Regions from separate parts of the Paucibacter sp. XJ19-41 genome, predicted to be linked through region 1. Evidence: riboswitches for the same ligand, from Rfam matches in the RefSeq annotation. Region 1 holds a riboswitch; the other holds the start of a gene.
What was found. Region 1 has a riboswitch for S-adenosylhomocysteine ahead of ahcY (adenosylhomocysteinase). Riboswitches for the same ligand answer to the same signal wherever they lie in the genome.
Positions count from the first base shown of each region.

Region 1 (9,969 bases):
ACCAGCAGCAACAGCAGCAACAGGCGCAGGTAGAAACGCAGCATGGTGTCGACTCAGGGCACCAGCAGATAGCCGCGGCCCCAGACCGTCTTGATCAGCGCCGGCGTGCGTGCGGTGTCGCCCAGCTTGCGGCGCAGCCGGCTGATGCAGAGGTCGACGCTGCGGTCCAGGCCATCGAACTCCAGGCCGCGCAGCGCCTGCAGCAGCTCGTCGCGCGAGACCACCTGGCCGGCGCGCCGGCCCAGCACCCACAGCATTTCGAACTCCTGGGTGCTGAGCAACAGGGGCGTGTCGGCCAGATGGGCCTCGCGCCGCGCCGCGCACAGGGACAGCGCCCCATCCAACAGGCGCAGCGGTGCCGGCACGGTTGCCGCGTCGGCACTGCGGCGACGCAGCAGCGCGCGCAAGCGAGCCAGCAGCAGCATCGGCTCCACCGGCTTGAGTACATAGTCGTCGGCACCGGACTCCAGGCCCAGCACCTGGTCTGCCAGCGCATCGCGCGCGGTCAGCATCAGCAGCGGCACATCGGCCTTCAGACGGCGCAGTTCTCGGCACACGGCCAGACCGTCCAGGCCCGGCAGCATCAGGTCCAACAGCACCAGGTCCGGGCGCTCGCGCTCGAAACGGGCCAGCGCGCGGTCGCCGCGCTCCTCCAGCAGCAGCTCGAAACCATGCTGGCCGAGGAAGCTGGCGATCAGGGCTGCCAGCTTGACATCGTCCTCGACCAGCAGCAGACGATGGCGGTGACTCATCGGCCGGATCCGCCGTGCGCCGCCAGCAGGGCCGCAGCCAGCTCCGCGAAGCCCTGGCCGCGGTCGGCGTCGGTGACATAGGCCGGCAAGCGCTGCAGTTGCGGCACAAAGCGCGCGATATTGGCCACGCCCACCGACAGCGGCACGCGCTCGAACATCAGCTGGTCATTGGTCGAGTCGCCGACATAGACCCAGTCGCGCGCGTCGAAGTCCAGGCCCAGCGCGGTCGGCACCGCCCATTGCGCGGCGGTCCATTTGCTGTGCTCACCGATCCAGCCGTTGATGTGGATGGAGCTGACGGTGGCGGTCAGCCCATGCTCGCGCATCACCGCGCAGGCTTGCGCGATCTGGGCCGGTGCCAGATGGGCGAACTCGCTGTGGTCGATCGCGATATCGGTCAGCCGCCCCGGGCTGTCGGTCGCCAGGCAGGTGCCTGGCACGCGCGCCAGCACATCGGCCGCGCAGGCCTGCAGCCGGGCGAAGTTGGCGCTGCGCGTGGCCTCGTCCTGGCTGAAATCGCGGCGCAGCGCGCCGCCTTCATTGCGCAACATCACCGCGCCGTTCTCGGCCACGATGGCGGCCACCGGCCAAGCCAGCGCGAAGGGCTCGCTCCAGCCGGCCGGGCGGCCGGTGATCGCAATCACAGGCAGACCGGCGGCGCGCAGCTCGTGCAGCGCCTGCAAGGCCTCGGGAGCGATCGCGCCGTCGGCAGTCAGGGTGTCGTCGATGTCGGTGAGCACGCCGCGCACGGCACGCAAGGCCGCCGGGGGGCAAAGATTCAAAGGCTGCATGGGCCGGGATTGTCGTCAATCCCGGCGCTATTCCACACCAGAGCCGTGCGGCTTGCAGCTAGAATTCAAGCTTCCGAGGAGCGTTGCAACCTCAGCTCCCATTGAGGCCAGGCTCGGATTGTCTTGAAGCGTTGATCTTCAGACCACTGCAACCGCGCTCACCCGCAATGTCTCGCGTGGGTGACCGTTTTTTGACTCTGACGTCCCACCGGCATTGCGGCTTCAAACATGAAGGAGCTTTTGCAATGACGACGCTGTCCGCTGACCAATACCATATCGCCGACCTGAGCCTGGCCGCCTGGGGCCGCAAGGAACTGAGCATCGCCGAGAGCGAGATGCCCGCGCTGATGGCCATCCGCAAGGAATACGCCGCCAGCCAGCCGCTCAAGGGCGCGCGCATCACCGGCTCGCTGCACATGACCATCCAGACCGGCGTGCTGGTCGAGACCCTGCAGGCGCTGGGCGCCGAGGTGCGCTGGGCCTCCTGCAATATCTTCTCGACCCAGGACCACGCCGCCGCCGCGCTGGTGGCCGCCGGCACGCCGGTGTTTGCCTACAAGGGCGAGACGCTGGAAGACTACTGGGACTACACCCATCGCATCTTTGACTTCGGCGCCAAGGGCACGGCCGGCGAAGGCCCGAACATGATCCTGGACGATGGCGGCGACGCGACGCTGCTGATGCATCTGGGCCAGAAGGCCGAGAAGGATCTGTCGGTGCTGGCCAAGCCGGGCAGCGAGGAGGAGCGCATCCTGTTCGCCGCGATCAAGGCCAAGATCGCCCAGGACCCCACCTGGTACACCCGCAAGAGCGCCGAGATCATCGGCGTGACCGAGGAAACCACCACCGGCGTGCTGCGCCTGAACGAGATGGCGGCCAAGGGCGGCCTGCTGTTCCGCGCGATCAATGTCAATGACTCGGTCACCAAGAGCAAGTTCGACAATCTCTACGGCTGCCGCGAATCGCTGGTCGACGCGATCAAGCGCGCCACCGATGTGATGGTGGCCGGCAAGATCGCCGTCGTCGCCGGCTACGGCGATGTGGGCAAGGGCTCGGCCCAGGCGCTGCGCGCGCTCTCGGCTCAGGTCTGGGTCACCGAGATCGACCCGATCTGCGCGCTGCAGGCGGCGATGGAAGGCTATCGCGTCGTGACGATGGAATACGCGGCCGACAAGGCCGACATCTTCGTCAGCGCCACCGGCAACAAGAATGTGATCCGCTACGAGCATATGGCGGCGATGAAGAACAATGCCATCGTCTGCAATATCGGCCACTTCGACAACGAGATCGACGTCGCCTCGCTGGAAGCCTGCGAGTGGGACGAGATCAAGCCCCAGGTCGATCATGTGATCTTCCCCTCGGGCCGTCGCATCATCCTGCTGGCCAAGGGCCGCCTGGTGAACCTGGGCTGCGGCACGGGCCACCCGAGCTATGTGATGTCGTCCTCGTTCGCCAACCAGACGATCGCCCAGATCGAGCTGTACGCGCACAAGGACGCCTACGACATCGGCAAGGTCTATGTGCTGCCCAAGCACCTGGACGAGAAGGTGGCGCGCCTGCAGCTGGTGACGCTGAATGCGCAGCTCAGCGAACTCAGCGATGAGCAGGCGGCGTATATCGGCGTGCCGAAGGTCGGCCCGTTCAAATCCAACACCTACCGCTACTAAAAGGCCGATGCGCGCCGATCAGCTGCTGGTCGCCCAGGGCCTGGCACCGACGCGCTCGGCCGCTCAGCGGCTGATCGACAACGGCGCCGTCGAGTGGGCCTCGGCCCAGGGCTGGACGCCGGTGAAGAAGGCCGGCGAAGACCTGCTGGAGGTCACCCAGTTCCGCATCACCGATGACGCGGAGCTGCGCTATGTCTCGCGCGGCGGGCTCAAGCTCGAAGGCGCGCTGAAGGCCAGCGGGCTGGTCCTTGGCGGGCTGACCGTGCTGGACATCGGCCAGAGCACCGGCGGCTTCACCGACTGTCTGCTTAAAGGCGGTGCGGCGCGGGTGGTCGGCATCGATGTGGGCCATGGCCAGCTGCATGCAGGCCTGGCGGGCGACCCTCGGGTGCAGGCCATCGAGGGCATGCATGTGCGGCAGTACCAGCCGGCGCAGCGTTTTGCGCTGATCGTTGGCGACCTGAGCTTCATCTCGATGCTGGGCGAACTGCCGCGCCTGGCACCCTGGCTGGCGCCGGGGGGCCAGGTCTTGCTGCTGATCAAGCCGCAGTTCGAGCTGGGACCCAAGGCCCTGGGTCGCGGCGGCCTGGTGCGCGATGCGGCCCAGTACCCGCTGCTGGAGACCCGGGCGCGCGAGGCGGCGGCGGCGCTGGGCTGGCAGGTGCGCGGCTATTTCGAGAGCGCCATCACCGGCGGTGATGGCAATAAAGAGTTCTTCTTGTGGGCACAACAACCATGACGACCGCTGTCAGTTTCGAATTCTTCCCGCCCAACACGCCGCTGGGCACCGAGAAGCTGAAGAACGTGGTGCAGGACTTGAGCGTCCTGCAGCCGCAGTACTTCAGCGTCACCTATGGCGCCGGCGGCTCCACCCGCGACAAGACCCTGGCCACCGTGATGGACATCGCGGCGATGGGCCATGAGGCCGCGCCGCATCTGAGCTGCGTCGGCTCGACGCGCGAGAACATCGCCGAGATCCTGGCCACCTACCGGGCGCAGAACATCCGCCGCGTGGTCGCGCTGCGCGGCGACCTGCCCAGCGGCACGGCCACGGCCGGCGAGTTCCGCTATGCGGCCGAGCTGGTGCGCTTCATCCGCGAGACCCAGGGCCCGGACTGGAAGATCGAGGTCGCAGCCTATCCCGAGTACCACCCGCAGCAGCGCTACGCGGCGCGCGATCTGCAGCACTTTGCCGACAAGATGCGCGCCGGCGCCAGCGCCGCGATCACGCAGTTCTTCTTCAACCCCGACGCCTACTTCAACTTCGTGGACGAGGTGCGGGCCCTGGGTGTGGACGCACCGATCATCCCGGGCATCATGCCCTTCCACAACTACGCCCGCATCGCCCAGTTCGCCCAGCGCGACGGCATCGAGATCCCGCGCTGGGTGGCGCTGAAGATGGAAGGCTATATGGACGACGCGGCCTCGATCCGCGCCTTCGGCCTGGATGTGATGACGCGGGTCTGCGAGCGCCTGATCGCCGGCGGCGTGCCGGCCATCCACTTCTATACGCTGAACCAGTCGGCGCTGACCCTGGAGTTGTGCAAACGCCTCAGACTCGGCTGACAAGATTGAGCCAGCGCAAACTCCGCCAGCCCTCCGTGCGGGGGCTTTTTTATGCTTGCGTCAGATCAAGGGTTAACCCGGGATGAGCGCCTCCAATAGCTTCATCGGGGCCACACGGGTCCCATCAACAAGGAGCTTGTCCCATGTCCAAGAAGATCGTCCTCGCCACCCTCGCCGCTCTCAGCCTGGCCGGCACCGCCCAGGCACAGGCCATGCAAGAGCCCTGGCTGGTGCGTGTGCGTGCCGTGCATCTCGACGCGGCCAACAAGGACAGCACCGGTCTCGGTCTGGCGATCAACAACAAGACCATCCCCGAGGTCGACATCAGCTACTTCTTCACGCCGAACATCGCGGCCGAGCTGGTCCTGACCTATCCGCAAAAGCATGATCTGAAGGCCGGCGGCGCCAAGATCGGCTCGCTCAAGCATCTGCCGCCGACCCTGAGCCTGCAGTACCACTTCGCGCCCACCGCGACCTTCCGCCCCTATATCGGCGCCGGCCTGAACTACACCCGCTTCTCCAGCGTCAACTTCGCGCCGGCAGTGGTCGCCGCGCTGGCCCCCAGCATCAAGAAGAACAGCTACGGCCTGTCGCTGCAGGTCGGCGCCGATATCGAGCTGGCCAAGAACCTGTTCCTGAACGTCGACATCAAGAAGGTGCAGATCGACACCACCGTCTACTCGCACGGCCAGTCGGCTGGCAAGTTCAAGGTCGACCCGCTGCTGGTCGGCGTGGGTCTGGGCTGGCGCTTCTAAGCCCACCCGCCCTGAAGAAGAGCCGTGCGACTCGCCCGCACCGCTGAGCCAAGGACCATCGGCGCCCCGAGACTTCATTCTGGGGCCTGCCGATGTCTACTTGTCGAGGGTGGCAATCGGTCTGTGTTGTCCAATTGTTTCTGGGGTGCGTCAATCGGGGAGCCGTCCATTGGTGGCGATGGTTCGGTTGCGCAAGGCCTCAATGCGGTCGTGGCTCATCTCCATCACGACGTTGCTGTCTGAAGCGATCAAGCTCACGATGGCTTCGCGTGGCCCGTTGCGCCAGGCCGGACTCGCGTAGAAGGCGGCCTGGGCGACTTCAAGCGTGACCATGTCGTGAAAAGCGCGAATCAGGAAATAACCATCAGCGTCGTGCAATGAGGGACCAAAGTCCACGACGTCAATACCCCAGTCCAGCATCAGCGGCAGGCTTTGCTGGTCGATCAGCTGGTGGAACCGATCTCGGCTGCCCGGCACCAGCCGGTAGCTGCGAATTTCGATTACGGGCATCCAAGTGTTCCCGCAACACCGTCGGTACGGCGGAAGTCCATCACCCAATTGACTTCCCAGCTGACACCACCATCGGTGGAGAACGCTTGCTCCCAACGTGGTTGCCCCAGTTCAGAGCGTTGAGTCCACAAGAAACGAACGCGAATGGCGTGGCCGTTATGAATGTCGTCGGCGTAGAAGTAGCCCTTGCCGTCCTTGAAGCCACCCACAACAGGCACATCGAGTCGCCCTGGATGACGACCATCCAACCACCAGATCGACCACAAACCACTGGCCGCGTCGAAGCTTCGGATGGTCAGGGCCCGGTAGTCGCCATCGGGCAGGTGAATCACGTTGTCATCCACATTGGCATGGCCCCCGAGCAGCTTTTGCATGACAGAACTGCCCTCGAATTGCGCCCATTCCTGGCAGCCCGTCAGCCGTTCCTTGAGCCGACTGTGCTGTATCTGCCAGGATCCGACAAAGAAGTCGAAGTCAGAAGCTGCACCGGTGCTGGGTGTGCTTGGAGTGCTGGTTGGATCTGGCATGCCCGCTTGCTCTCGAGGTGTGCAAATTGATCCTCGAAGCCTAGGTGCTTGGTCATCCCTCACTTCGTCCATTTGTGCAAGCCAACATGTCAGAATTGCAAGTCATTGAAATCCGAATCCGTGGTACGCCGCCATGACCCAAAGCCCCAAGTCTTGGGACGACTTGCGTTTCTTCTTGCACATTGCCCGCGCTGGATCTCTGATCGCAGCCGCCGACAAACTGGGAGTCAGTCATGCCACCGTGTTTCGTCGCCTGGGGTCTCTGGAATCCGAGCTTGGCGTGCGCTTGTTTGAGCGCAATCGGTCCGGCTATGCGCTGACGGAGGCGGGGCAGGAGCTGTTGCAAGTGGCCGCCGGCATGGCAACCGAGTTGGCCTCGGCAACACGGCGGCTCGGAAAGCGCGCGGCCTGGCCGGGTGGGGTTGTGCGGCTGACCACGACCGACACCCTCATGCACGCAGCCCTGGCCCCCTTGCTCAGCGCCTACCAGCGCCAGGCTGGTGTGCAGTTGTTGATCAACACCTCCACGGTGCAGCAAGACATTCTGAAGGGCGAGGCCGATGTGGCCATTCGCGCGGGCGGCCGGCCGGCGGACCCGCTGGTGGCACGGCGTCTGTGCCGCATCGAGTCCACGGTGTACCGCTCACGCAAGATCGGTGGCGCAACCCCCGGCAACCTGGCCGATTTCCCCTGGGTTGCCGGTGACGAAACCTTTGCGCACCTGGATTCCTCCAAGTGGCTGCACCAGCAAGGCTTGGACGCCAATGCCGTGTTGCGCACCAACAGCCACGTGAACGTGTTGAACTTGGTCAAAGCCGGCGCAGGCATGGCCGTGCTTCCGTGCTATCTCGGTGACTTGGAGTCCAGCATCTGCCGCGTGATACCGACGCCGCCCAAAGCGTGGCGCAGCGACCTTTGGGTGCTCACGCGCTTGGATCTGCGCCATGTACCCCGCATCAAGCAACTGTTTGACGCGGTGTTTGAGGGCACACGGCCCCTCGTCGAGCTGTTTGAGGGGCGTGCTGCATTGCCCTGACATTGAAAGTGTCTCGCAAGCATCACAACAGAACGCTGCAGGCGCAAGACAAGCCGAGTGTTCGGCGGGCGGGGCACCACCCAGCCCCAGCGGGTGGTCTCTCATGTGGAAAGGCCCATAAGCACCAACACGGGCGCTGCGCGACCGAGCCGCGCAGCGCAGCGCTGCCAATGCAACGCTGAATGGCTGCAAATCTGATCGCGCTACCACCGCTATGGGCCGATTCAAGCCTACCGGGTAGAAGCGCACCTGTCATTCGAGTTCCGCAGTGACGCCGCAACAGGAGGATGCTCAGCTCTCGACCACACCGCGGCGACCACCCCTACCGGGGCCCTGGACAACGATTCGCCGGGCCTCCAGGCAAAATCCGGATGATCGGGGCGAGCCTGGCCTCAGGCCTGCCGGGAAGCCCACCTTGAAGAATGGAGCAGCATCAATGGCACTGACGAAGAAGGGCGAGTTCTGGTACGGGACGACGTCCGGCGACACCCAAGCCGAGCTGCGCAGCTACAGCATTGCGAATCGCCATGAAGCCGTCCGGTTTGCCGCGTCCAAATGCGATTGCGGGTGCCGGACCTTCGCGCTACAGACCGATGAAGCCGCCGGCGTGGCCATCCGCACCTGCACCGACTGCGGGCAGGAACACCTGATGGGCGACAGCGCGGACTACGTTGAAGAAGCCGCGCCCGAGACGCACGAGTGCGTGTGCGAGAACGAGGTGTTCGAGCTGATGTCCGGCGTCTCCGTCTACGAGGGCACACATGACGTGCGCTGGTACTACATCGCTTGCCGCTGCGTGGAATGCAATCTGGTCGGGGTCTTCGCAGACTGGAAGTGTGAAGCGGGTGATGCGGCGGCCTTCCTCGCCAAGGTATGAGCGGCCGAACCCCGTGAGGGCACCGTCATTCGGCAGCCGCAGACTCGGTGTGCCGCTCAGGCTCGGTGGTGTGGAGGATTTCGTTCAGCACGGACGTGGCGTAAGTCCCGGCGGGCAAAGAGAAGGTGAGCAGCAGTTGATCGGCTTGCGGCCATGCCCATGACAGGTCCACCGGCCTGGCCACCAGGGCGCGGCGCTCCTGGTCCAGACCGGCGTGCTCCATGCCGTTGCACAAGCCGGCGTGACGTTCGGCCACGCCCATTTCCAGGGCCTGCGCCTGATCGGTGGTGATCACGCGGCCCCGTCCCCAGAGCGGTCCGGTGGGCAGTCCCGCCTCGTCCAACACGTCGCCGGGCAGGGTCTTGCCCCAGAGCCCCTGCTGGATACGCAGCGCCAGCACTTCATTGAAGACGAAGGAGCGCAGCGCCGACAGGTAGAGGCCCTTCTTCTTCGGGTTGCGCACACGGATCTCGCGCGCCAGCATGGCCCGGCCCTGCTCGATGTTGCCGCCGTCATGGCCGAAACGCTGAGCGCCGAAGTAGTTGGGCACGCCACGCGCCGCAGCGGCCTGAAGATTGGCCTCAACAGCGTCGCGGTCGCCACTCACCTCACGCAGCACGAGGCGGAAGCGGTTGCCCAGCAGATCACCGGGGCGCAGCTTCTTCACATGGCGGCTCTGGCTCAGCACCTTGAATTCCGGGTGCTGAAGCAGGGTCAGGTCGGGCGTCTCGCCCTTCGGCAAATAGATGCTGAACCACTGACGGGTGATGGCGTAGCGGTCCTTGAGGCCGGCATAGCCCACGTCCCATTCCTGCACGCCGGCGGCCTCGGCCAGCGCTTTAGCGACGAAGACGGTGTTGGCGCCGTTCTTTTCGATGTCCAGCCAGAGGTGTTCGCCCGCACCGGAGGGCAGCTGCAGCGGCAGCTCGGTCACGACGAAATCCTCGTTGAGGAACTTCAGCGTGGCGCTGGCGCCGCTGGCCGGGTAAGCCTTGGGCCAGGGCGGCAAGGTCGTGTATTGAAGAGGGGCGTCGGTCATGAGCGGTCTGACGGCAGCAGCCGTAGAGAGGGAGAGGCTGTCTCGCCCATCGGGCAGTCCAGACCGTGATTCTCCCCTAGCCGCATGCCACGGCTCGGCCAGGAGCGGAAGTTGCCCCGGCTTGTCACGCCCGAGCTTGACGCGCACGGTCCGCCGCTTTCGCTATTTCTTCTTTTTTTCTTCTTCTCTTGGTCGCAATGCCACTTGATGGCGAAGAACTTCATCGGCAGAAGACGGGCAAGAAGGAAGCAGGCGCTTCATGGCTGCTGTGCCCATGCGGAGACTGCCAGGTTCGCCAGCCCCCAGAGCGTCAGCCCGAACAGTGCGGCCAGCAGCACGGCCACGCCGATCAGCACCAGCGGCTTCATCTCTGCCAGCTCCCGGCGTGGTGCACCGCCGCCAATGCCGATGAAGCTCCACAACACCATTCGCACATACCGGAACGGACT
Region 1 covers NZ_JAQOWX010000080.1:156-10,124, forward strand. Annotated here, with positions in the region: partial or broken gene PO768_RS19155 (hypothetical protein) at 1-44, opposite strand, end outside; gene PO768_RS19160 (response regulator) at 54-752, opposite strand; gene PO768_RS19165 (HAD-IIB family hydrolase) at 749-1,543, opposite strand; S-adenosyl-L-homocysteine riboswitch at 1,613-1,710, shown strand; gene ahcY (adenosylhomocysteinase) at 1,789-3,210, shown strand; gene PO768_RS19175 (TlyA family RNA methyltransferase) at 3,218-3,949, shown strand; gene metF (methylenetetrahydrofolate reductase [NAD(P)H]) at 3,946-4,776, shown strand; gene PO768_RS19185 (OmpW/AlkL family protein) at 4,920-5,531, shown strand; gene PO768_RS19190 (NIPSNAP family protein) at 5,682-6,041, opposite strand; gene PO768_RS19195 (DUF1579 domain-containing protein) at 6,032-6,568, opposite strand; gene PO768_RS19200 (LysR family transcriptional regulator) at 6,702-7,604, shown strand; gene PO768_RS19205 (hypothetical protein) at 8,041-8,481, shown strand; gene truD (tRNA pseudouridine(13) synthase TruD) at 8,507-9,667, opposite strand; gene PO768_RS19215 (DUF2970 domain-containing protein) at 9,778-9,969, opposite strand, start outside.

Region 2 (9,969 bases), on a different contig from region 1:
CCTTGGCGGCGACGTAGTCAGCCAGGCAGCGGTTGGGCCGCATCACGCCGTCTACCACCGGGCGCTCCGACTGCATGCGCAGGCCTCGCCAGGTCATCAAGACCTCGCTGCGGCTTTCGTCGCTGTACATCTCGATATCGTCGTCATTGACCTGGGCAGCGGGGTAAAGGCCGAACACGCCGTTGGCGGTCAGCCAGCGGCCATCGATCAGACGCTGCAGCATGCGCTTGCCATCGCTGAAGACGCGCTGCGCCTCGTGGCCAACGATCTCGTCCTTCAGGATGGCCGGGAAGGGGCCGGCCAGGTCCCAGGTCTGGAAGAACGGCGCCCAGTCGATGTGCTGGGCCAGCTCGGCCAGGTCGTAGTTCTTGAAGACACGGCGGCCGATGAACTTCGGCACCGGCGGGCGATAGCCGGCCCAGTCGAGCTTGGTCTTGTTGGCACGCGCCTGGGCCAAGGTCACCAGCGGGGTCTTCTTCTTGTTGGCGTGCTGCTGCCGCACCTTGTCGTAGTCGGCCTTCAGCTCGTCGATATAGGCGGCCGCGCGGTCGTCGCTGAGCAGCTCGGTGCAGACGCCCACCGAGCGCGAGGCATCGGGCACATAGACGACCGGGCCTTCGTAGTGCGGCGAGATCTTGACGGCAGTGTGAACGCGGCTGCAGGTCGCGCCGCCGATCAGCAGCGGGATCTTCTTGATGCGGAAGTAGTCGTCGCGCTGCATCTCGGCGGCCACATGCTGCATCTCTTCCAGGCTGGGCGTGATCAGGCCCGAGAGGCCGATGATGTCGGCCCCCTCGACCTTGGCGCGCGCAAGGATGTCCTGGCAGGGCACCATCACGCCCATATTGACGACCTCGTAGTTATTGCACTGCAGGACCACGGTGACGATGTTCTTGCCGATGTCGTGCACATCGCCCTTCACGGTCGCGATGACGATCTTGCCCTTGGGCTTGACGTCGCCACCGGCGGCCTCCAGCTGGCGCGTTTCTTCCGCGATGTACGGGATCAGATGGGCCACGGCCGACTTCATCACCCGCGCGCTCTTGACCACCGGGGGCAGGAACATCTTGCCCTGGCCGAACAGGTCGCCGACGATATTCATGCCGGCCATCAGCGGGCCTTCGATCACATGCAGGGGCCGCCCGCCACCGGCCTGGATCGCGACCCAGGCCTCCTCGGTGTCTTCGACGATGAAGTCGGTGATGCCGTGCACCAGCGCATGCGAGAGCCGCGCATTGACATCGCCGGCGCGCCAGGCCAGCCGGGCCGTGTCGTCCTTGGCCAGGCCCTTGGCGCTCTCGGCGACCTCGATCAGGCGCTCGCCGGGGGAGACGTAAGGCTCCCCTTCGGGGATCCGGGGCCGGCGGTTCAGCACCACGTCCTCGACGCGCTCTCTCAGCGTGGCTTCCAGATCGTCGTAGACGCCCACCATGCCGGCGTTGACGATGCCCATGTCCATGCCGGCCTGGATCGCGTGGTACAGGAAGACCGTGTGGATGGCCTCGCGCACCGGGTCGTTACCGCGGAAGCTGAAGCTGACGTTCGAGACCCCGCCCGACACCTTGGCGCCGGGCAGGTTCTGCTTGATCCAGCGGGTCGCGTTGATGAAGTCGACCGCGTAGTTGTCGTGCTCCTCGATGCCGGTGGCGATCGCGAAGATGTTCGGGTCGAAGATGATGTCTTCGGCCGGGAAACCAACCTCGTCGACCAGAATCTTGTAGGCCCGCGCGCAGATCTCGATCTTGCGCTCGAAGGTGTCGGCCTGGCCCTTCTCGTCGAAGGCCATCACGACGGCGGCCGCGCCATAGCGGCGCACCAGATTGGCCTGGCGGCGGAACTCGGCCTCGCCCTCCTTCATCGAGATCGAGTTGACGATGCCCTTGCCCTGGATGCATTTCAGGCCGGCCTCGATCACCTCCCATTTGGAGCTGTCGATCATGATGGGCACGCGCGCGATCTCGGGCTCGGAGGCGATCAGGTTCAGGAAACGCACCATCGCCGCCTTGCTGTCCAGCATGGCCTCGTCCATATTGATGTCGATGACCTGGGCGCCGTTTTCGACCTGCTGGCGCGCCACCGCCAGCGCCTGCTCGAACTGCCCGGCCAGAATCATGCGGGCAAAGGCCTTGGAGCCGGTGACATTGGTGCGCTCGCCGATATTGACGAAGAGTGTGCCGGCGCCGATCCGCACCGGTTCCAGCCCCGAGAGCTTCATCGGGGGCGGCGTGGTCTGGGGGGTAGCGGTATTCATGGCGGCCTCGGCGAAAGATCGGACCGCAGGCTCACCTCGGCCACGACAAAATCATGGATCGGTGAGCGTCGTTGAAAAGGCTGGTGCCCTTGCAGATCCAAGCCTGGCGGGCTGCTGCATGATCGCAGACCCCGTCGCAACGCTCCTCGGACCGTGGCGCATTTTACGCTGCGTCCCGGCCGCCGACTCAAGCCGGCTGCCGGCGCGCCGACAATCCGTACAGAGCTCTAGCGAACCACCGTGGATCTGATACCCCTGCCCCCTCACAGCCTGCGCATCGGCCAGGTCTTGGACTTTTCCTTGCGCGACGCCGAGGGCAAGCTGCTGATCGCGCGCGGCCAGGTGCTCAGCGACAGCCCCCTGGTCCAGGCGCTGATACAGCGCGGTGCCTGGGTGCAGGCCCATGAGACCAAGGACTACCAGCGCGCGCTGGCCCACAAGGTCGACACGATGATGCACCAGGGCGCCACGCTGGGCGCCATCGCCCGCGCCCAGACCAGCTACCGGCCCGAGCGGGGCGGCGCCGCCGTGCCCCAGGTCAGCGACCAGGCAGCCTGGGCCGATCTGCAGCTGCGCGGCCATGCGTTGCTGCGCGAGCCCAGGGCCGAGGACTTCCTGCCACGTTTCCAGACGCTGCAGCAAGAGATGCTGGCGCGGGTCCAGCAGCAAACCGATGCGGCACTGATGCTGCTGATCTTCGAATCCAGCCAGGACTTCCAGCACTACAGCGCCCGTCACGCGCTGCTGAGCCTGCTGCTGTGCGAGCTCTGCGCTCGCCAGCTGGGCTGGGCCGAGGATCTGCGCCTGGTGCTGGGGCAGGCGGCGCTGTCGATGAATATCAGCATCAGCGCGCTGCAGGACCGGCTCGCCGGCCGGGACGAACGCCCCAGCGAGGCCCACCGGGCGGTGCTGCTCGGCCATGGCGACCGCAGCGCCGAGCTGCTGCGCACGCTGGGCGTGCACGACTCGCTCTGGCTGCAGATCGTGCGCCTGCATCATGAGGCCGGCCCCGGGCCCCTGGCCGCGCGCTCGGTGCCCGAGCAGATGGCGCGGGTGCTGCGCCGCGTCGATCTCTACGGCGCGCGGCTGAGCCCGCGGCGCTCGCGCAAGGCCCTGTCGGGCGCCCAGGCGGCGCGTGCCGTCTATCTGGACGAGCTGCAGCAGCCCGACGAGGCCGGCGCCGCGCTGATCAAGGCCGTCGGCCTCTACCCGCCCGGCTCGCTGGTGCGCCTGGCCAATGGCGAGGTCGGCGTCGTCGCCAAGCGAGGCCACAGCGCCAACGAACCCCTGGTCGCCGCGCTGCTGGGCAAGAGCGGCGCGCCGCTGAGCGAGCCGGTGCCGCGCGACACCCGCCTGGCCAGCCAGGCGATTGCCGCCAGTCTGGCGCCGCATGAGCTCAAGCTGCTGGTGAATATGGAGCGGCTGCTGAAGCTGTATTGATCCAGGCTTTCATCTGTTACTCAGATGGCATGCCTAGACTGGCGCCGGGATCAGCAAGCAAGAGAGCGCCAACGATGATGATGATGGTTTCCAGACTGGGCTTGATGGCCCTGCTGCTCAGCGGCTGCGCCGCGAGCAACCCGCTGCCGGCCATCTTTGATGGCCCCAACCTTCACACCAAGATCCAGGGCCAGGGCCGCCCGGGGGTGGTGCTTGAGTCCGGGGCCGGCGATGGCATCGATTCATGGACCGGCCTGAGCGCGCGCCTGGCGGACAAGACGACGGTGTTCAGCTACCAGCGCTCCAGGCGCGGCGGCGAGCCGCGCACCGGGGCCCAGGTGGCCGAGCAACTGCTGGACACCCTCCGTCAGAAGGGCATGGACCCACCCTACATCCTGGTCGGTCATTCGATTGGTGGCCCCTTTGTGCTGAGCTTTGCCAAGCGCTACCCGGATCTGGTGGCTGGCCTGGTGCTGGTGGACGGCCGCCCCCCGGGCTTCAAGGCGGCCTGCGAAGCCGGCGGCGGCACGATGTGCGACATCCCCGCCTGGGCGCTGATGCTGACCGAGCCCTGGGTGCGCGCCGAGGTGCAGGGCCTGCCCGCCACCTATGCCGAACTCGGCGATCTGGCGCGCTTGCCCGCCGTACCGGCCGTCGTTATCTCCGCGACCGAGCCGCCGCCGCTGTCCAACGCCGCCTTCATGACGGCCTGGCTGGCCCAGCAGCGCGAGATGGCCCGATCACTGCCGCAAGCCCGTTATGTCCAGGCAGATGGCAGCGGCCACTATGTTCACAAGGAGCGGACCGATCTGGTGGCCCGCGAAATCCTGACTCTGGTCCGTGCGGCAGGTCAGACGGCCAACAATTCGCTGAACAAGCCCGCGCCGCAGGCGCGCGGCTTGTAGACCGAGACCTTTTGCGCGATGGCCGCGATATGGGCCGGGGTCGTGCCGCAGCAGCCGCCGGCGATGTTCAGGAAACCGGCGGCGGCAAACTCGCCGACCAGGCGGCCGGTGACCTCAGGCGTCTCGTCGAAGCCGGTGTCACTCATCGGGTTGGGCAGGCCGGCGTTCGGGTAGCAGCTGATCGCGGTGTCGCCGGCCGCCTTGGCCAATTCCTCGATATAGGGCCGCATCAGCGTCGCGCCCAGCGCGCAGTTCAGGCCTATGGCCAGCGGCTTGGCATGGCGCACCGAATGCCAGAAGGCGGTGACGGTCTGGCCCGAGAGAATGCGGCCCGAGGCATCGGTGACGGTGCCGGAGATGATGACCGGCAGGCGCTCGCCGGTGTCTTCCATCAGCTCGTCGAGCGCGAAGATCGCCGCCTTGGCGTTCAGCGTGTCGAAGATGGTCTCGACCAGGAACAGGTCCACCCCGCCGTCCAGCAAGCCCTTGGCCTGCTCGTAGTAGGCGGTCTTCAGGGTATCGAAGTCGACATTGCGGGCGCCGGGGTCATTGACATCGGGGCTGATGCTGGCGGTGCGCGGCGTCGGGCCCAGCGCGCCGGCAGCGAAGCGCGGCTTGTCCGGCGTGCTGTACTTGCCGCAGGCGGCGCGGGCCAGCCGGGCGGCGGCCACATTCATCTCGAAGGCATGCTCGCCCAGCTCGTAATCCTCCTGGGCCACCGAGGTGGTGCCGAAGGTATTGGTCTCGATGATGTCGGCGCCTGAGGCCAGGTACTGTTCGTGGATCTCGCTGATGACCTCGGGCTTGGTCAGCACCAGCAGGTCGTTATTGCCCTTCAGGTCCTTGCCATGGCCGGCAAAGCGCTCGCCCCGATAATCGGCCTCGGACAGCTTATAGCGCTGGATCATCGTGCCCATCGCGCCGTCGAGGATGACGATGCGTTGTTGCAGAATCTCGGGCAGCTGCGCGCCGCGCGTGTAGGGTCGGGTGGAAGCGTTCATCCGGCCATTTTAGAGAGCGCGTCAATACCCCCATGAAACATCTGCTCCCCGTCGAGGCCCAGGCCTATCTGCAAGAACACCCCGAGTCCCTGTTCCTCGATGTGCGCATGGAGCTGGAGTACCTCTATGTCGGCCATCCGCCCGGCATCGTCCATGTGGCCTGGTACGAGTATCCGGAGATGCAGCCCGATGTGGAGCGCTTCGTGGCCCAGGTCAAGCGCGAGGCCGGTGGCGACCTGAACAAGCCGCTGGTGCTCCTGTGCCGCTCCGGCACCCGCACGGTCGCGGCCGGCCAGGCGCTGGAGGCGGCCGGCTTTGCCGAGGTCGTCAACATCGTCCATGGCTTCGAGGGCGACCCGGACGAGAACTTCCAGCGCGGCCGGCTCAATGGCTGGCGCCATGACGGCCTGCCCTGGGAGCAGATGTAGGTCGGCCCATATTCCAATCCCCGTTAAAGTCACCTCCACAACGAGCCGTGCAGATGCTCCGCTTTGGACATCAAGCGGCCAACCCAGGGGGTGGTGAGCATGGACGCGAGCAGTCAGGCGCTGGCACTCGACGCCAGGACCATGCTGGCAGCAATCAGCATGGTCGGCTTCATGATGGCGGTGATGGCCTTCAGCACCGCACGCGCAATACCCGAGCAACCGATGGGTCTGCGGGAGTGGGGCGTGTCGATGGCGGCCACCGGAGGCGCCTGCCTGCTGTTCTTCCTGCGCGGCCATGCGCCCTGGCTGCTGACCTTTCTGTTCGCCAACGTGCTGATCATGGCGGTCACCGTGTTCGGTGTGCTGGCCCTGGCGCGACTGACCGAGCAGCGGGTGACGCGGCATCATCTGGTCTTGCTGAGCAGTTTCGGCATCGGCGGCACCTTGCTGACCTATCTGGAGTTGGCACCGTGGGCCGTCACCGTTTTCACCATGTCCTGCGCGCTGGCGCTGATGCTGGCCCGGATGGCCTGGCTGGTGCTGCGCTACGCCCGTCGGACCGGTTTGCCGGTCGCCTATCTGACCGCAGCGGTGGCGGCGGTGATGGCGACCGCATTCGCAATGCGCGCCCTCTTCAGCGCCGGCGGCGCCAGCACCCAGGTAGCCCCGGCCGCCAGTTCCACGCCGCAACTGTTCGCGCTGGCGATGGCCACGCTGTTCGTGGTCGCGGCCTCGATCGGCTTTTTCAGCATGGCCCATGAACGGCAGCGTCGCGAGCTGCAGGAGCTCAGTCGCCGTGACGGCCTGACCGGGCTGTACAACCGCAGGGCCTTCTTCGAGCTGGCAGCCGCCATTGAGCAGGCCCGGCCGGCCGAAGCCTTTGCCGTGCTGATGGTCGACCTCGACCACTTCAAGCAGATCAATGACCGCTACGGCCATGGCGGCGGGGACTTGGTGCTCGCCCACGCCGCGCGCATGATGGCCGGCGCCGTGCGGCTGAGCGATATCGCCGGCCGCTACGGCGGCGAAGAATTCTGCCTCTTGCTCCGGGGCTGTGCCACTTCCGTCGAGGCGGCCCAGCGCGCCGAAGCCTTGGTCCAGGCAGCCAGCGCCAGCACCGTGCGGGTCGGTGAGCAAGGACGTGTCGTTTTTACGCTGTCGATCGGATACGCCTGCCGCAGGCGTGATACGGCGGCCTTGCCGGAGTCGCTAAAGTCGGTGCTGGAGCGTGCCGACCATGCCTTGTATGCAGCCAAGAACTCCGGTCGCAACCGCGCGCTAAGCGCGGAGATCTCGACGCCCGGTTCGCCCGCACACCCTTTGGTGGCATAGGCAAGACCCGACCCCGCTGTTAGCCTGCGCGGCGCGGCCGACTGGGCCGTTCAAGGACTGCCATGAACCGAAGCCTCGTCTCCTGGGTCGCCAAGATCGCCGCCATCCTGGTCGGTGTCTATCTTGTCTTCACGTTGATCAACCCGATACGCATCGTGCAGTCGGGCACGCGCGGCGTGATCACGACCTTCGGCAAGGTCGACCCCGAACCGCTGGGCGAAGGCATCCACTTCGTCGTGCCGCTGGTGAACCGTGTCCACATGATCGATGTGCGCTTGCAGAAGAGCGAGGGCAAGGGCGTGGCCGCCTCGCGCGATCTGCAGCAGGTCTCGGTCTCGGCGGCGCTGAACTGGCGGCTCGATCCGGCCTTGGTGGCCCAGACCTACCAGGCCATAGGCAACGAGCATGCGGTGGCGGCGCGCGTCATCGAGCCGGCAGCGCAGGAGGCCACCAAGGCCATCGCGGCACAGTACACGGCCGAGGAACTGGTGACCAAGCGCACCGAGGTCAGCGGCAAGATCCGTGACGCGCTGGAGGCGCGGCTGAAGCGTCACGGCGTCATCGTCGACTCGCTGGCTGCGGTCAACTACGACTTCTCGGCCGTCTTCGACAAGGCCATCGAGGCCAAGGTCGAGGCCGAGCAGAAGAAGCTGACGGCCGAGCGCGATCTGGAGCGTATCCGGGTCGAGGCCGAACAGGCCCTGGCCAAGGCACGCGGCGAGGCCGAGTCGCTGAAGGCCAAACGCCTGGAAATCACGCCCGACCTGCTGCGTCTGAAACAGCTGGAGAACGAGAGCGAAGCCATCAGGAAGTGGGACGGCAAACTGCCGCAGTACACCGGGGCGGGGACGCCCTTCGTGCAGCTGGCGCCGCCGGCGGGGCGCTGAGCCCAGCGCTGCAGCGCGGCCCGCTCAATGCATCGCCGCATCCAGCGCACGGCAGGCGCCGAGCAGGGCCGCTTCGTCGCTGGCGCTGACGACATAGGCCGGGATCGCAGCCAGATAGTCGCGAAAGCGGCCCTTGGCCTCGAAGCGCTCGCGAAAGCGCGAGCGGTCAAAGCGCGCGCCCAGGCGCGGCACGATGCCACCACCGATATAGAGGCCGCCGCGGGCGCCCAGGGTCAGCGCCACATTGCCGGCCACATTGCCCAGCAGGCTGCAGAACAGCTCCACAGTGTCGCGCGCCAAATGGTCCTCGCCGGCGGTGATGGATTGGGCGTTCCGCTCGGGCACAACCTGACCCCGCACGCCGGCCAGAGCCTGGTACAGGTTCTCCAGCCCAGGCCCGGACAGCGCGCGCTCAGCCGAGGCATGGCCGAAGCGGCGCTGCAGCACGCGCAGCACCGCGTCCTCCTCGGGCTCGAAGGAGGACAGGGTCACATGGCCGCCCTCGCCGCCAATCGGGGCCAGGCCGGCGCCGCCGACGCCGGGCAGCAGCCCAGAGACGCCCAGGCCGGTGCCGGGGCCGACCAGACCGATCGGCGCGCCGTCCACCGCCGCGCCGCCTCCGACCTGGCGGCGCGACCCAGGGGCCAGCGCCGGCAGGGCCAGCGCCAGTGCAGTGAAGTCATTGATGACCAGCAGGCGCTCGGCGCCCAACGCCTGGCGCAGCGCCTCGATCGAGAAGGACCAGTGGTGGTTGGTCATCTGCACCTGGTCGCCGGTGATCGCGGTGGCGATGCCGATGGCGCAGCAGCGCGGCCGCTCCAGGCCCTGGATGCGCAGATGGTGCTGCATCGCATCCCACAGGCTGGCGTGATCGGCGCAGGCATAGCTGGCCATGCCCAGCAGCGGGCCCTGCGGCAGGTACTGGCTGGCGAAGCGCACATTGGTGCCGCCGACATCGGCCACCAGGCGCGGAAACGATGCCGCGCTCATGCGCGCGGCTCCAGGCGCAGCCCCTGGGCATCGAAGGCCAGCAAATGCTCGGGTCGCCATTGCAGGCCGACGCGCTGGTGGCGCTGCCAGTCCTGGCCGGCCGCCAGCTTGACGGCCAGCGGCTGCTGCTGGGGGTCAGTACCGGCGATGCGCACATAGGCGATGCTGGTGTCGCCCAGATGCTCGATCAACGCCAGCTCGCCACCCAGACCGGTGCCGGCCGCAACAAGGTTCAGGTGCTCGGGCCGCAGGCCGACCGTTTCGGTACCAGCTGGCAAGGCCGTGTGGATCAGGCCGGCCGGCAGAAAATTGATGCGCGGCGAGCCGAGGAAAGCGGCGACGAAACGGTTCACCGGCCGCTCATAAACCTCCCTCGGCGCGCCGACCTGCTCGATGCGGCCCTCGTTGAAGACCGCGATGCGGTCGCCCAGCGTCATCGCCTCGACCTGGTCGTGGGTCACATAGACGATGGTGGCGCCCAGCTCCTCGTGCAGGCGGGCCAGCTCCAACCGGGTCTCGTGGCGCAGCGCGGCGTCCAGATTGGACAGCGGCTCGTCGAACAGAAAGACCTGGGGCTGGCGCACGATGGCGCGGCCGATGGCCACGCGCTGGCGCTGGCCGCCCGAGAGCTCACGCGGCTTGCGCTCCAGCAGCGCCTCCAGCTGCAGGCTGCGCGCGGCCTTCAGCACCGCAGCCGCCACCTCGGCCTTGGGCCGGCCGGCCATCTTCAAGGCG
Region 2 covers NZ_JAQOWX010000037.1:21,553-31,521, forward strand. Annotated here, with positions in the region: partial or broken gene metH (methionine synthase) at 1-2,263, opposite strand, end outside; S-adenosyl-L-homocysteine riboswitch at 2,308-2,405, opposite strand; gene PO768_RS11835 (HD-GYP domain-containing protein) at 2,492-3,691, shown strand; gene PO768_RS11840 (alpha/beta fold hydrolase) at 3,772-4,596, shown strand; gene PO768_RS11845 (homocysteine S-methyltransferase family protein) at 4,542-5,597, opposite strand; gene PO768_RS11850 (rhodanese-like domain-containing protein) at 5,630-6,025, shown strand; gene PO768_RS11855 (GGDEF domain-containing protein) at 6,125-7,357, shown strand; gene PO768_RS11860 (prohibitin family protein) at 7,420-8,244, shown strand; gene glk (glucokinase) at 8,269-9,234, opposite strand; gene PO768_RS11870 (ABC transporter ATP-binding protein) at 9,231-9,969, opposite strand, start outside.
Region 2: it holds a riboswitch for S-adenosylhomocysteine, as region 1 does, so the genes downstream of both, metH (methionine synthase) here and ahcY (adenosylhomocysteinase) in region 1, are expected to answer to the same signal.